2 regions of the Paenibacillus sp. PK3_47 genome follow, and region 1 is predicted to be linked to the other one. Evidence: riboswitches for the same ligand, from Rfam matches in the RefSeq annotation. Region 1 holds a riboswitch; the other holds the start of a gene.

Region 1 (5,367 bases):
GGCCACGTCAATGACGGGAAGAGCGCCTTTCAGCTTGCGCCGGGCGTCGAACAGCCTCTTTTTGAGCACCGTGACCGGGGTACCGAGCGCACCGGATATCTCCTGAAGCGAGTAACCGTAGAAATAAAACAGCTGTACCGGCACCCTCAGCTTGACAGGCAGACCCTCTACTAATTCCCGCAAATGCTGCGCCCCCTCCCTGCGCTCGGCCATTTCTTCCATGCTCATAGCGCTATGGGGAAGGGTAACAGCTTCATTTAAGGACAGCAGCGCATGACGTTTGCGCCGGAGCACACGCTGGCACTGTCTGACCACAATTGTTTTGAACCAACCCGGGAATGCTGCCGCCTCCCTAAGCTTGGCCAGATTCATATAAGCCTCAATAAAAGCCTCCTGAACCGCATCCTCTGCCAATTGGATATTATTCAGCTTGTCATACGCCACAGCAAATGCCATTCCGCGGTAGTGCCGCATGATTTCCCCGAACGCTTCTGAGTTCCCCTGTCCTGCAACTTCAATGATCCGAATATCCATTCCGGGCCTCTTTTCACATGTTCTTAACTATAAGTGCCGGGTTGGGGCGGAAAGGTTACCTGATTAAATCTAATAAGCTCAAAACAAGCAAATTCCTTAAGTCTATAGTACAGGCCTTCCTTCAGCAGGAACAAAGTATATAGCATCAAACAGAAAGGAGCTGAATGTCAAATGGCTAAAACAATTCTGGACTATAATGCGAGCGTAGTAACACCTATTACAAATGGGGTAAACCTTCCGGTTCCAATCTCGCCCGCAGGCAGAGAAATCGCAGCAGTAGCAGTATATATTGATCCTGCCGATCCGGCACACTATCCGAATAAAGTAGAATTAAAAGCTACCATTGGTGTGGATATCCCCGTTCTCGGCGAATTCCCCAACATCCTGATCCGCATCTGGCGTGCCGGAAGTGAAATTTTCTATGCCCTCGCAGAATATGAAGAAGAATTTAATGATGATGGTATCATCAGCCTGCACATGGTGGATATCAACGTACCGGCAGGCGTACAGAACTACCAGCTGATTGTCGAAAATCAGGATGCAGACTCGCAAGTGGTTGTCGTCGGTCCGGTTATTTTCAGCGCGCTTGCTATCGGGGGTTAACGTCTGTTTGGGCAGCGTAGTGAAATTGCAAGTCATATTATAAATAGTAATTGGTGAAGATGATCCCCTCTCACGGATGGCGGGAAAAGCTCGTGTTGATAGAGTTCCTGCTATTGGCGGGAGGGGATTAACAATTCCGCATGATCACCTGCGGCGTGACTCATACCTAAATAGTAAATAAAATCTGTTGTCTTCTTACCCGCAAAAAAACGTGCACCAGACTAATCGTTTACAGCGATCAAGTCCGGTACACGTCTTCTTCAAACAAACTACCGTATACTAATGCAGCTCACAAGGCAGCCGCTTATATTTTAAACTTCCCGATCATAGCTCTCAGATCCTCTGCTGCGCTGGCGAGTGAAGAAGCGGCTGCGTTCACTTCCTGCATGGAAGCCAGTTGCTCTTCCGAAGCGGAAGCAATTTCGTTGATGTTAGCGGCAGAAATCCGGGAAATGCTCTCGACCTCATCGATCGATGCACTTACCTGCTCTACCCCGGCTGACATTTGCTCGCCGATGGCGGATACGTCCTGGATTTCTGAGCTTACCTGTTCAATGGATCCGATAATGGTATCAAACGTCCGGGCAGTTTCCTTAACGAGCTGCATGCCTTCCGATACTTCCCGGGTACCCGCATCCATCATTCCAACCACTTGGCTGGTTGCGTTCTGGATATGTGTAATCAGCTCCGAGATTTGCTCTGCCGACACTCTCGATTGCTCAGCCAGCTTCCTTACCTCGTCGGCGACAACGGCAAAGCCCCGGCCATGCTCACCGGCACGCGCGGATTCAATCGCTGCATTCAGTGCCAGCAGATTTGTCTGCTGCGCAATCCCTGTAATGACGCTGATAATGTCACCAATTTGCTGGGAGTGTGCATTCAGTTCCTTAATTACAGCATGAGTCTGGTTATTCGAGTTATAGATAGAATCCATCTGGCCGGTAACTTTGGCAAGATACTGGCTTCCTTCCATAGCCTGTTTTGCCGTATCCGATGCAGAATCTGCAATCCGCGATGTCGTGTCCGCAACTCTCTGCACACCGGTCGCCATCTCCCGGACAGCGTTTGCGCTCTCGGCAGTATTTTTCCCCTGAACTTCAGTTCCTGTTGCAACCTCCTGAATGGAGGCTACCACCTGTTCTGTAACCGTGTTGGTCTCAACAGCACCTGCCATCAGCTCCTCAGCAGAAGAAGCTACATGTTCTGCCGTTAAGCTGGCTTGACTGATTAAATCTCTCAGGTTACCGGCCATCTGGTTGAAGGATGCTGCCAGTTCACCGATTTCATCCTTATTTTTCACATGAATATCTTCTACGGCAAGGTTCCCTGCGGCAATTTCCTTTGCAGCCTTGGCAACAGCTTTAACCGGATTGGAGATGATTAAGCTGATCACAACCGCGACGACAAGGCCAAAAATTATAGCCGATATACTAATCAGAAGAATGAAATTGGTAGTTCTGTTGGTTTGCTGTGACAGGTTACCACTGGTGTCAATCATATTCTGCTCCTGAAGAACTACCGAATCCTCCCCCAGCTGTGCGATTCTCTCCGTAAGGGGGATTTCTTCACTTTGCATAACGTACACATACCCTTGTGCATTCCCCTGACCTTTATAATTGATCATCTTCTGGGCTGTAGAGTTGTAATCTACTTCAGCTGATATGAGTTCCTCAGCCAAAGCTCTTGCGTCAGGCAGCAGGCCCAGATTTAAAAATTCTTTAGCACTCTTATCAAACAATTCCCTTTCCTGATTGAATTTGTCCAGGTGCCTGTCTTCTCCGGAAACCAGATAAGCACGGACAGCCAGCTGCTCGTCCCTTGCAGAGTCAATCATATCATTAATAAGGGAAATTCTTTGAAGCCGGTCTTCAATTACCTCGGAATAATTGCTGTCTACCGTCCGGAATTGAATAAATGTAACCAAGGTAACAAATGCAAGCAAGATAAGTACTACTGAAAATCCTCCTAAAAGCTTCTTCTTCACAGTTAAATTCATTGTTGCAGCTCCCCTGATGTATTATGTAAACAAATGACAAAAAACCCCAATATAAACAAAGGGGTCCCTGCTTGCAACTGGCTGGCATGGTTCCTGAGAACTTTAGCCCCTACAGCTTTGCGTCACCACTTTTCAGTGGTTTTGCCCCTAAAAATATATTCAATTTAGTACTTTTATCCTATTTCGATATTATAGAGTAATAACAAGCATTATTTCAAGCTAAGAAAAGAATAAATGTATAAAATCATCAGGAAGTATGTCCAATCTACCGTTGCCGTTCTCCAATATATTAATGTATACCCTTGAAATGGAGTGATGCTGAATGGCAACAATTATCAGTTATGGTTCACAGGCTAAAATCCCGCTGGATCCGTTTGCTGTTGTTACATCGATCGCGGGAATTCCTGGAGCTGGAGCAAGTCTGGCTACTGCGCAAGTAGATATCAGCCCGGCTAATCCTGCCTCTTTCTCCAGCAGAGTTGAGTTAAATGGTAGTTTCAGTATTAATGCACCTGCTAACAGCTCGTTTTTTGTAATCATCCGCCGTGCCGGAGTCGACATTTATAGATCCTTTTTTAACTTTCCTACAACTACTGATATTCAGATTAACGTTCTGTGGGTTGATGGTCCTTATCTTGGAGTCCATAACTATGAATTGATCATTGAAAATAGCAGCGCCTCGACTTTAAATCTCTTTGGACCCGTAGCATTCACTGCAACTGCTATTGGAGGAGAGGGCGTCATTTAAGGATTTTTGCAGGAACGGATTCAGCCGGATAATATAAGCTTCGTATAAAAACATGGACAGTTGAATCGTTCTGATTCAGCTGTCTTTTAATATAGGCATGTATCAAGGCCTCAACTCCCGCACAGTTTAGCGGAGTTTTCCCGCCTCTAGCAGACGGAAATAGTCGTTTGTTCACCGGTTTGTTGACTTTTCAAAGATTCTTAATCCTATTCAAAATAACTGATTTACTATTACATATAGGTGAGATAATATGGAACTTGTTTCCTGCCAAATAGAAGATTTTCACATCAGAGACAGCTGGAAAGAAAGGCATGCTGCAAAAGCATTCGTTAAGGAACATACATAACTCAGGGGGAACGATCGATGGGCAGGAAGTTAAATGGATTATGGACAGGAATACTCGGAATCAGCATGCTTTTGGGTTCAGCCGGGACAGCGGCGGCTCAGGCAACAAGTACTAAGGATTACGAAGGGCACTGGGCACAAAAAACCATTCAGAGCTGGCTGGACAGCGGAATGCTAAAAGGTTTTGAGGACGGCTCGGTGAAACCCAATCAATCAATAACCAGAGCAGAATTCTTTACCCTGGTTAACCGCTCCTTTCATTTCACAGAAACGGCTGCACTGAACTTCTCGGATGTACCACCCGCAAGCTGGGCATACAGTGAGATTTCAAAAGCAGCAGCTGCCGGCTATATCCAGGGCTATAACAACGAAATACGGCCCAATGCCCCGATTAACCGTCAGGAAGCGGCAGTAGTTATCTCTAAGCTGCTGAAGCTGGATCCCGGAAGTTTTGAAGTTTTAAAAATGTTCAGCGATGCCGGACAAATTGCCTCATGGAGTAAAGGAAGCGTGGCCGCAGCTGTAAATGCAGGAATACTCAAAGGATATCCGAACGGCACTTTTGCACCCGTGCAGGCTTTAACCCGTGCAGAGTCCCTGTCACTCATCGATGCATCCTCGGCATTAAAAGCAGGCGGCGCTGCAGAAGAAACTCCACAATCTGCAGCAACACCGGCTGCCAGCACGGCACCGGCACCTTCGCCTACAGCGACAACCGCTGCGGTGGGTGGTGGCGGAACAGGCGGTGGCGGCGGTGGTACAGGCGGCGGGAGCGCAGCAGATCCTGCACCGGCGGCAACACCGACACCAGCAGCAACGCCTGCACCCTTAGCTATTCCTTTTGTAGATGGAGTCAGAATTGGTGTCAATGAAGAGATTTTTATGGCTAACTCGGTTAATTTGAATATAGATCTTACACTGGTACCGGATGAGACCGCTGCACAGTTCGATCATTTTAATCAATACCTTACGAATGGTTCAATTCCCGTTGAGCAGTTATTAAGCGGGGATTTTCGTTATGAGCCTTTTGGTTTTACTTCCAGAGTCTTAAACTATCCAATATATGAGTTTGAATTAGAGGGAATTACGGACCCGTATATTACACAGGTCTTTTATAATGCCAATAACCAGCCGGTAGGCT
Region 2 (5,367 bases), 2.9 Mb from region 1:
TAGTCGCCCTATTCAGACTCGCTTTCGCTGCGGCTCCGGCTTCTCACCTTAACCTTGCATGTTAAACGTAACTCGCCGGTTCATTCTACAAAAGGCACGCCATCACCCATAAAAAGGGCTCTGACTTCTTGTAAGCACACGGTTTCAGGTTCTATTTCACTCCCCTTCCGGGGTGCTTTTCACCTTTCCCTCACGGTACTGATTCACTATCGGTCGCCAGGTAGTATTTAGCCTTAGCAGATGGTCCTGCTGGATTCATACGGGGTTTCACGTGCCCCGCACTACTCGGGATCCGTCTCGGAGGGGTTAAACTTTTGGCTACAGGGCTTTTACCTCTATCGCGGGCCTTTCCAGACCTCTTCGCCTAACCTAACCTTTTGTAACTCCATGTGAGACGTCCCACAACCCCAGGAGGCAAGCCCCCTGGTTTAGGCTGTTCCGCGTTCGCTCGCCGCTACTGACGGAATCACTATTGTTTTCTCTTCCTCAGGGTACTTAGATGTTTCAGTTCCCCTGGTCTGCCTCTACACATCCTATGTATTCAGATGTGAGTGACTGCGAATTACCACAGCCGGGTTTCCCCATTCGGACACCCCCGGATCAAAGCTTGCTTACAGCTCCCCGAGGCAGTTTCGTTGTTCGCCACGTCCTTCGTCGGCTCCTGGCGCCTAGGCATCCTCCGTGTGCTCTTATTAGCTTAACCAACGCTACGGTGTTTCGCTTGTTCGCTCATCTTGTTTTGAATAGCGCATCCGGATCACTCCGTACGCTAGAATATTCAAAGCCAAAAGTCGCTTCACAATCGAAAACCTTCGCTTTCAGCATCGCTATTAAATCTTCACTTGTTTACACAAGTTCAGCTTAAAGGAATGTTCTAAAACGCAAATTCGTTTCGGTATCCAGTTTTCAAGGATCAAGTGTTCCGGATTTAACCCCGGAAGAAGATCATATCATATTTCAAAACCTCTTGACTACAAGCAAGTTTTGGAAAAGATATGCCTTTGAGAGCTTAAACTCTCAAAACTGAGCAACGAGTGAGCAACTAACCGACCGGTTAGATTTAAGATTTGAATGTTTCCGTTGCAGGAAACGATTCTCCATAGAAAGGAGGTGATCCAGCCGCACCTTCCGATACGGCTACCTTGTTACGACTTCACCCCAATCATCTACCCCACCTTCGGCGGCTGGCCCCCTTGCGGGTTACCTCACCGACTTCGGGTGTTGTAAACTCTCGTGGTGTGACGGGCGGTGTGTACAAGACCCGGGAACGTATTCACCGCGGCATGCTGATCCGCGATTACTAGCAATTCCGACTTCATGCAGGCGAGTTGCAGCCTGCAATCCGAACTGAGACCGGCTTTGCTGGGATTGGCTCCACCTCGCGGCTTCGCTTCCCGTTGTACCGGCCATTGTAGTACGTGTGTAGCCCAGGTCATAAGGGGCATGATGATTTGACGTCATCCCCACCTTCCTCCGGTTTGTCACCGGCAGTCACTCTAGAGTGCCCAGCACGACCTGCTGGCAACTAAAGTCAAGGGTTGCGCTCGTTGCGGGACTTAACCCAACATCTCACGACACGAGCTGACGACAACCATGCACCACCTGTCTCCTCTGTCCCGAAGGCCGCCTCTATCTCTAGAGGATTCAGAGGGATGTCAAGACCTGGTAAGGTTCTTCGCGTTGCTTCGAATTAAACCACATACTCCACTGCTTGTGCGGGTCCCCGTCAATTCCTTTGAGTTTCAGTCTTGCGACCGTACTCCCCAGGCGGAGTGCTTACTGTGTTAACTTCGGCACCAAGGGTATCGAAACCCCTAACACCTAGCACTCATCGTTTACGGCGTGGACTACCAGGGTATCTAATCCTGTTTGCTCCCCACGCTTTCGCGCCTCAGCGTCAGTTACAGCCCAGAAAGTCGCCTTCGCCACTGGTGTTCCTCCACATCTCTACGCATTTCACCGCTACACGTGGAATTCCACTTTCCTCTTCTGTACTCAAGCGATCCAGTTTCCAGTGCGACCCCAGGTTGAGCCCAAGGTTTAAACACCAGACTTAAATCGCCGCCTGCGCGCGCTTTACGCCCAATAATTCCGGACAACGCTTGCCCCCTACGTATTACCGCGGCTGCTGGCACGTAGTTAGCCGGGGCTTTCTTCTCAGGTACCGTCACTCCGATAGCAGTTACTCTACCGGACGTTCTTCCCTGGCAACAGAGCTTTACGATCCGAAAACCTTCATCACTCACGCGGCGTTGCTCCGTCAGGCTTTCGCCCATTGCGGAAGATTCCCTACTGCTGCCTCCCGTAGGAGTCTGGGCCGTGTCTCAGTCCCAGTGTGGCCGTTCACCCTCTCAGGTCGGCTACGCATCGTCGCCTTGGTGAGCCGTTACCTCACCAACTAGCTAATGCGCCGCAGGCCCATCCCGTAGTGACAGATTGCTCCGTCTTTCATTCTTCTTTCAGGAGAAAAAAGAAATTATCCGGTATTAGCTACCGTTTCCGGTAGTTATCCCAGGCTATGGGGCAGGTTGCCTACGTGTTACTCACCCGTCCGCCGCTAAATTAATTTGAAAGCAAGCTTTCAAATTAACTCCGCTCGACTTGCATGTATTAGGCACGCCGCCAGCGTTCGTCCTGAGCCAGGATCAAACTCTCCAATTAGTATTGAAAAGAGCGATAGCTCATTTTGAAACATCTGACGAGAATTTGCATTCTCATTTTTGGATCTCACCGAAGTGATTTCCAGGTACTCACTCGTTGTTCAGTTTTCAAAGATCAAGCTCGTTGTCACTGTCGATTACATCGTCAGCAGCAACTCTTATAATATATCACGTTTGTTTTAGAAACGCAAGCTTTTTTTGAAACGAATTTTTCAGTTCATTTCGTATTCAGCTGCACGCCTTTAACAACGCTTAGTTATAATACCCCATCTTACGACAAAAAAGCAACCCTAAATCAAAAAAAGATGAACTGCTTAATATTTAAGCAGTTCATCCCGCTATTCAAACTATATAAAAGGCTACCCTTAGTATACTTTAGCAGCTGCATATTTGCTTGCCACTTTGACAAGACCAGCATCCTTATTGTTCTTACCCAGACCAGCATCAACAGTAGTGTCTACAGTAATCCATTTGCCATTAAGAAAGACTTCATTCCATGCATGGTACTCAGCAACATAACTTGTCTTGCCCATGACCAGCTTGGTTGGAATTCCTTCGCTGCGCAGCATTGTAGCAAACAGGGATGCATAATCGTAGCAAATTCCTTTTTGGGTAGTCAGTGTGTTGTTGTTGTTCGGAATATAGTCGGCAGGTACATTAGCGGCCAGTTTATAGTCGTATTTCACATTAGAAACGATATAGTTATAGATTGCTTTTACCTTAGCTTCATCAGTTGTCTTGCCTTGTGTAAGCTGTTTTGCTTTGAGGACTGCCGCATCGGAAGCGTTCCATTTCACATTCTGTACCGAACTCAAGTATACGGAGTTGGCATTGCTGAGACTAAGATTCACGGATTCGCTGGAGATCACTTTGTATTTGTTGCCTGTTGTATTCTCAAGTACGGAGATCTTGTAAGTCCCATTACCTTGTTGAAGCGGGAACGTCTCGGTAGGCTTGGAGGCATACAGGTTGTAAGTGTAGCTCTTGTCACCCTTGCTGATCATGACCTTGATACGCTTGTCCTTAGGAACATCATAAGAAACTGCCACTACGCCTTGATTTAATTTCGATGTATTTAACCAGCCGGAATCAACACTTGCTGCCTGAGCTGTATTAACCTGAACGGAAGTCACCACAACAAATAAAGTTAACAGCATAAAATAAATCTTTTTCAACTGATAAAACTCCTTTCGGTAGCTGGCTGCCATCCTTACGGGAAGGCCCTTTAGCTTTGCGTCCCTGTCTTTCGACAGGTTTGCCGTTATCGTATAAGCTTTATCTGTCCAGGAAATCTATTGAAAGATTAATAGATTCTGCCTTAGAACAAACAAAAAAAGCCTCTTCATTCGGTAGCTGGCTGCCATCCTTACGGGAAGGCCCTGTAGCTTTGCGTCCCTACCTTTCGATAGGTTTGCCGTTATCGTGTTTAGCTTTTATAGTTATATACTAGCATATATATTTCTATTATCAATACCCGAATCCATAGATTTACCATTTTTTTATTAAAATTTTAACGTTTTTCATAGGTTTGTCATATTTGCTCAATTTTTATGATAATTTGGCATGGATGATCAGGCGGTGTGTAGGATCCACCAGCGGATCGCATGTAATCAGGGTAAGAATTTTGTCTTGGTTATTCCCGTCCAGCACAGAGATATCAGTAGGCTCTACAATAGAAATATCATATACCTCGTACTGGTAGTCCGCACCTGCCGTCTTCACCGAAATCATATCCCCAATCGCAACCTCATCCAGCCTGTTGAACAGCCTTCCGGCGGTTCGTGATCTGTGGGCGGCTATTGCCGCATTGCCAATCTCCCCGAGCGGCGCTGTTTCTGTCATATGCGCGGCAGCATGCTTCATATTGGCCTTCGTGGCCCCTTCCAGCACAGGCAGCTTCAGATCAATTTTATCAATTGCAATAATTGCAGTGACCTTCCCTCCGACCTGAACCTCTGGCTCGGCCTGCTTAACCGGCTGTACTTCCTCTTCAGAGGCCGATTCTTCCGCAAGCAGTTGAGTGACCTCCGCATACCTTTTTGTAAGCTCAGGCTCGGGTGTAGTGGAAGGCGCGGGTTCACTGTAGGCCATTTCCGCTTCTTTCAGCAGTTTTTCCTGCTGTCTGTCGTTATACCACTCATTTGCTGTAGGATAAAGAATAAGCAGAATCCCCGCAAGAATGATCAAATACGAAAACTTGCGCAAGACAATCACCTCCTGTCAGTTATAGAAGCTGCAGCTCCTGCCGCTCTCACCTATACCTTTAGAATACCCATTTACGGCTGCCAAAAAAATTAATGATCACAGTGACGAACGTAACCAGCACTTTTGCCGCGAGCACCTGAATGCCAAAGCTGTCCGTAAGCACATGAATAAGCAGTACCGAGATGCCCAGCACAATAAGATTCAGTATGATAAACCTGATCAGCTGCATCCGGTCAAAGCCTGCTGTGTTCCCCTTGTTACGATCCCGGAACGTCACCTTCTTGTTCCATATGAAGCTGTTGGCTGTCCCGGCGCTGTAGGAAATGATCTGTGCGGGTGTATTAAACATACCTAATGAATGCAATAGTGTGAATACCGCAAAATCCACAAGCGTGTTCAGCAGGCCTACGGCATTGAATTTCAGAAACTGGATAACATCCGAGCGGAGCTTATGATCTTTCATATTCACTGCCTCTCCGCTGTATGCTCTCCGGCTCCCCTT

Evidence for each region. Region 1 has a riboswitch for cyclic di-GMP ahead of C2I18_RS02355 (methyl-accepting chemotaxis protein). Riboswitches for the same ligand answer to the same signal wherever they lie in the genome.
Region 2: linked by a shared signal. The riboswitch ahead of C2I18_RS15265 (transglutaminase-like domain-containing protein) and the one ahead of C2I18_RS02355 (methyl-accepting chemotaxis protein) in region 1 are both predicted to bind cyclic di-GMP.

Annotation. Positions count from the first base shown of each region.
Region 1 is NZ_CP026029.1:488,919-494,285, forward strand. Features, by position in the region: gene C2I18_RS02345 (sigma-70 family RNA polymerase sigma factor) at 1-534, opposite strand, end outside; gene C2I18_RS02350 (hypothetical protein) at 706-1,137, shown strand; gene C2I18_RS02355 (methyl-accepting chemotaxis protein) at 1,442-3,079, opposite strand; cyclic di-GMP riboswitch class I at 3,203-3,289, opposite strand; gene C2I18_RS02360 (hypothetical protein) at 3,456-3,881, shown strand; partial or broken gene C2I18_RS29770 (S-layer homology domain-containing protein) at 4,398-4,577, shown strand; gene C2I18_RS02365 (S-layer homology domain-containing protein) at 4,692-5,367, shown strand, end outside.
Region 2 is NZ_CP026029.1:3,417,188-3,422,554, reverse strand. Features, by position in the region: rRNA gene C2I18_RS15275 (23S ribosomal RNA) at 1-703, opposite strand, end outside; rRNA gene C2I18_RS15270 (16S ribosomal RNA) at 1,104-2,661, opposite strand; gene C2I18_RS15265 (transglutaminase-like domain-containing protein) at 3,026-3,835, opposite strand; cyclic di-GMP riboswitch class I at 3,850-3,930, opposite strand; cyclic di-GMP riboswitch class I at 4,006-4,086, opposite strand; gene C2I18_RS15260 (class D sortase) at 4,209-4,874, opposite strand; gene C2I18_RS15255 (GtrA family protein) at 4,924-5,328, opposite strand; gene C2I18_RS15250 (glycosyltransferase family 2 protein) at 5,315-5,367, opposite strand, start outside.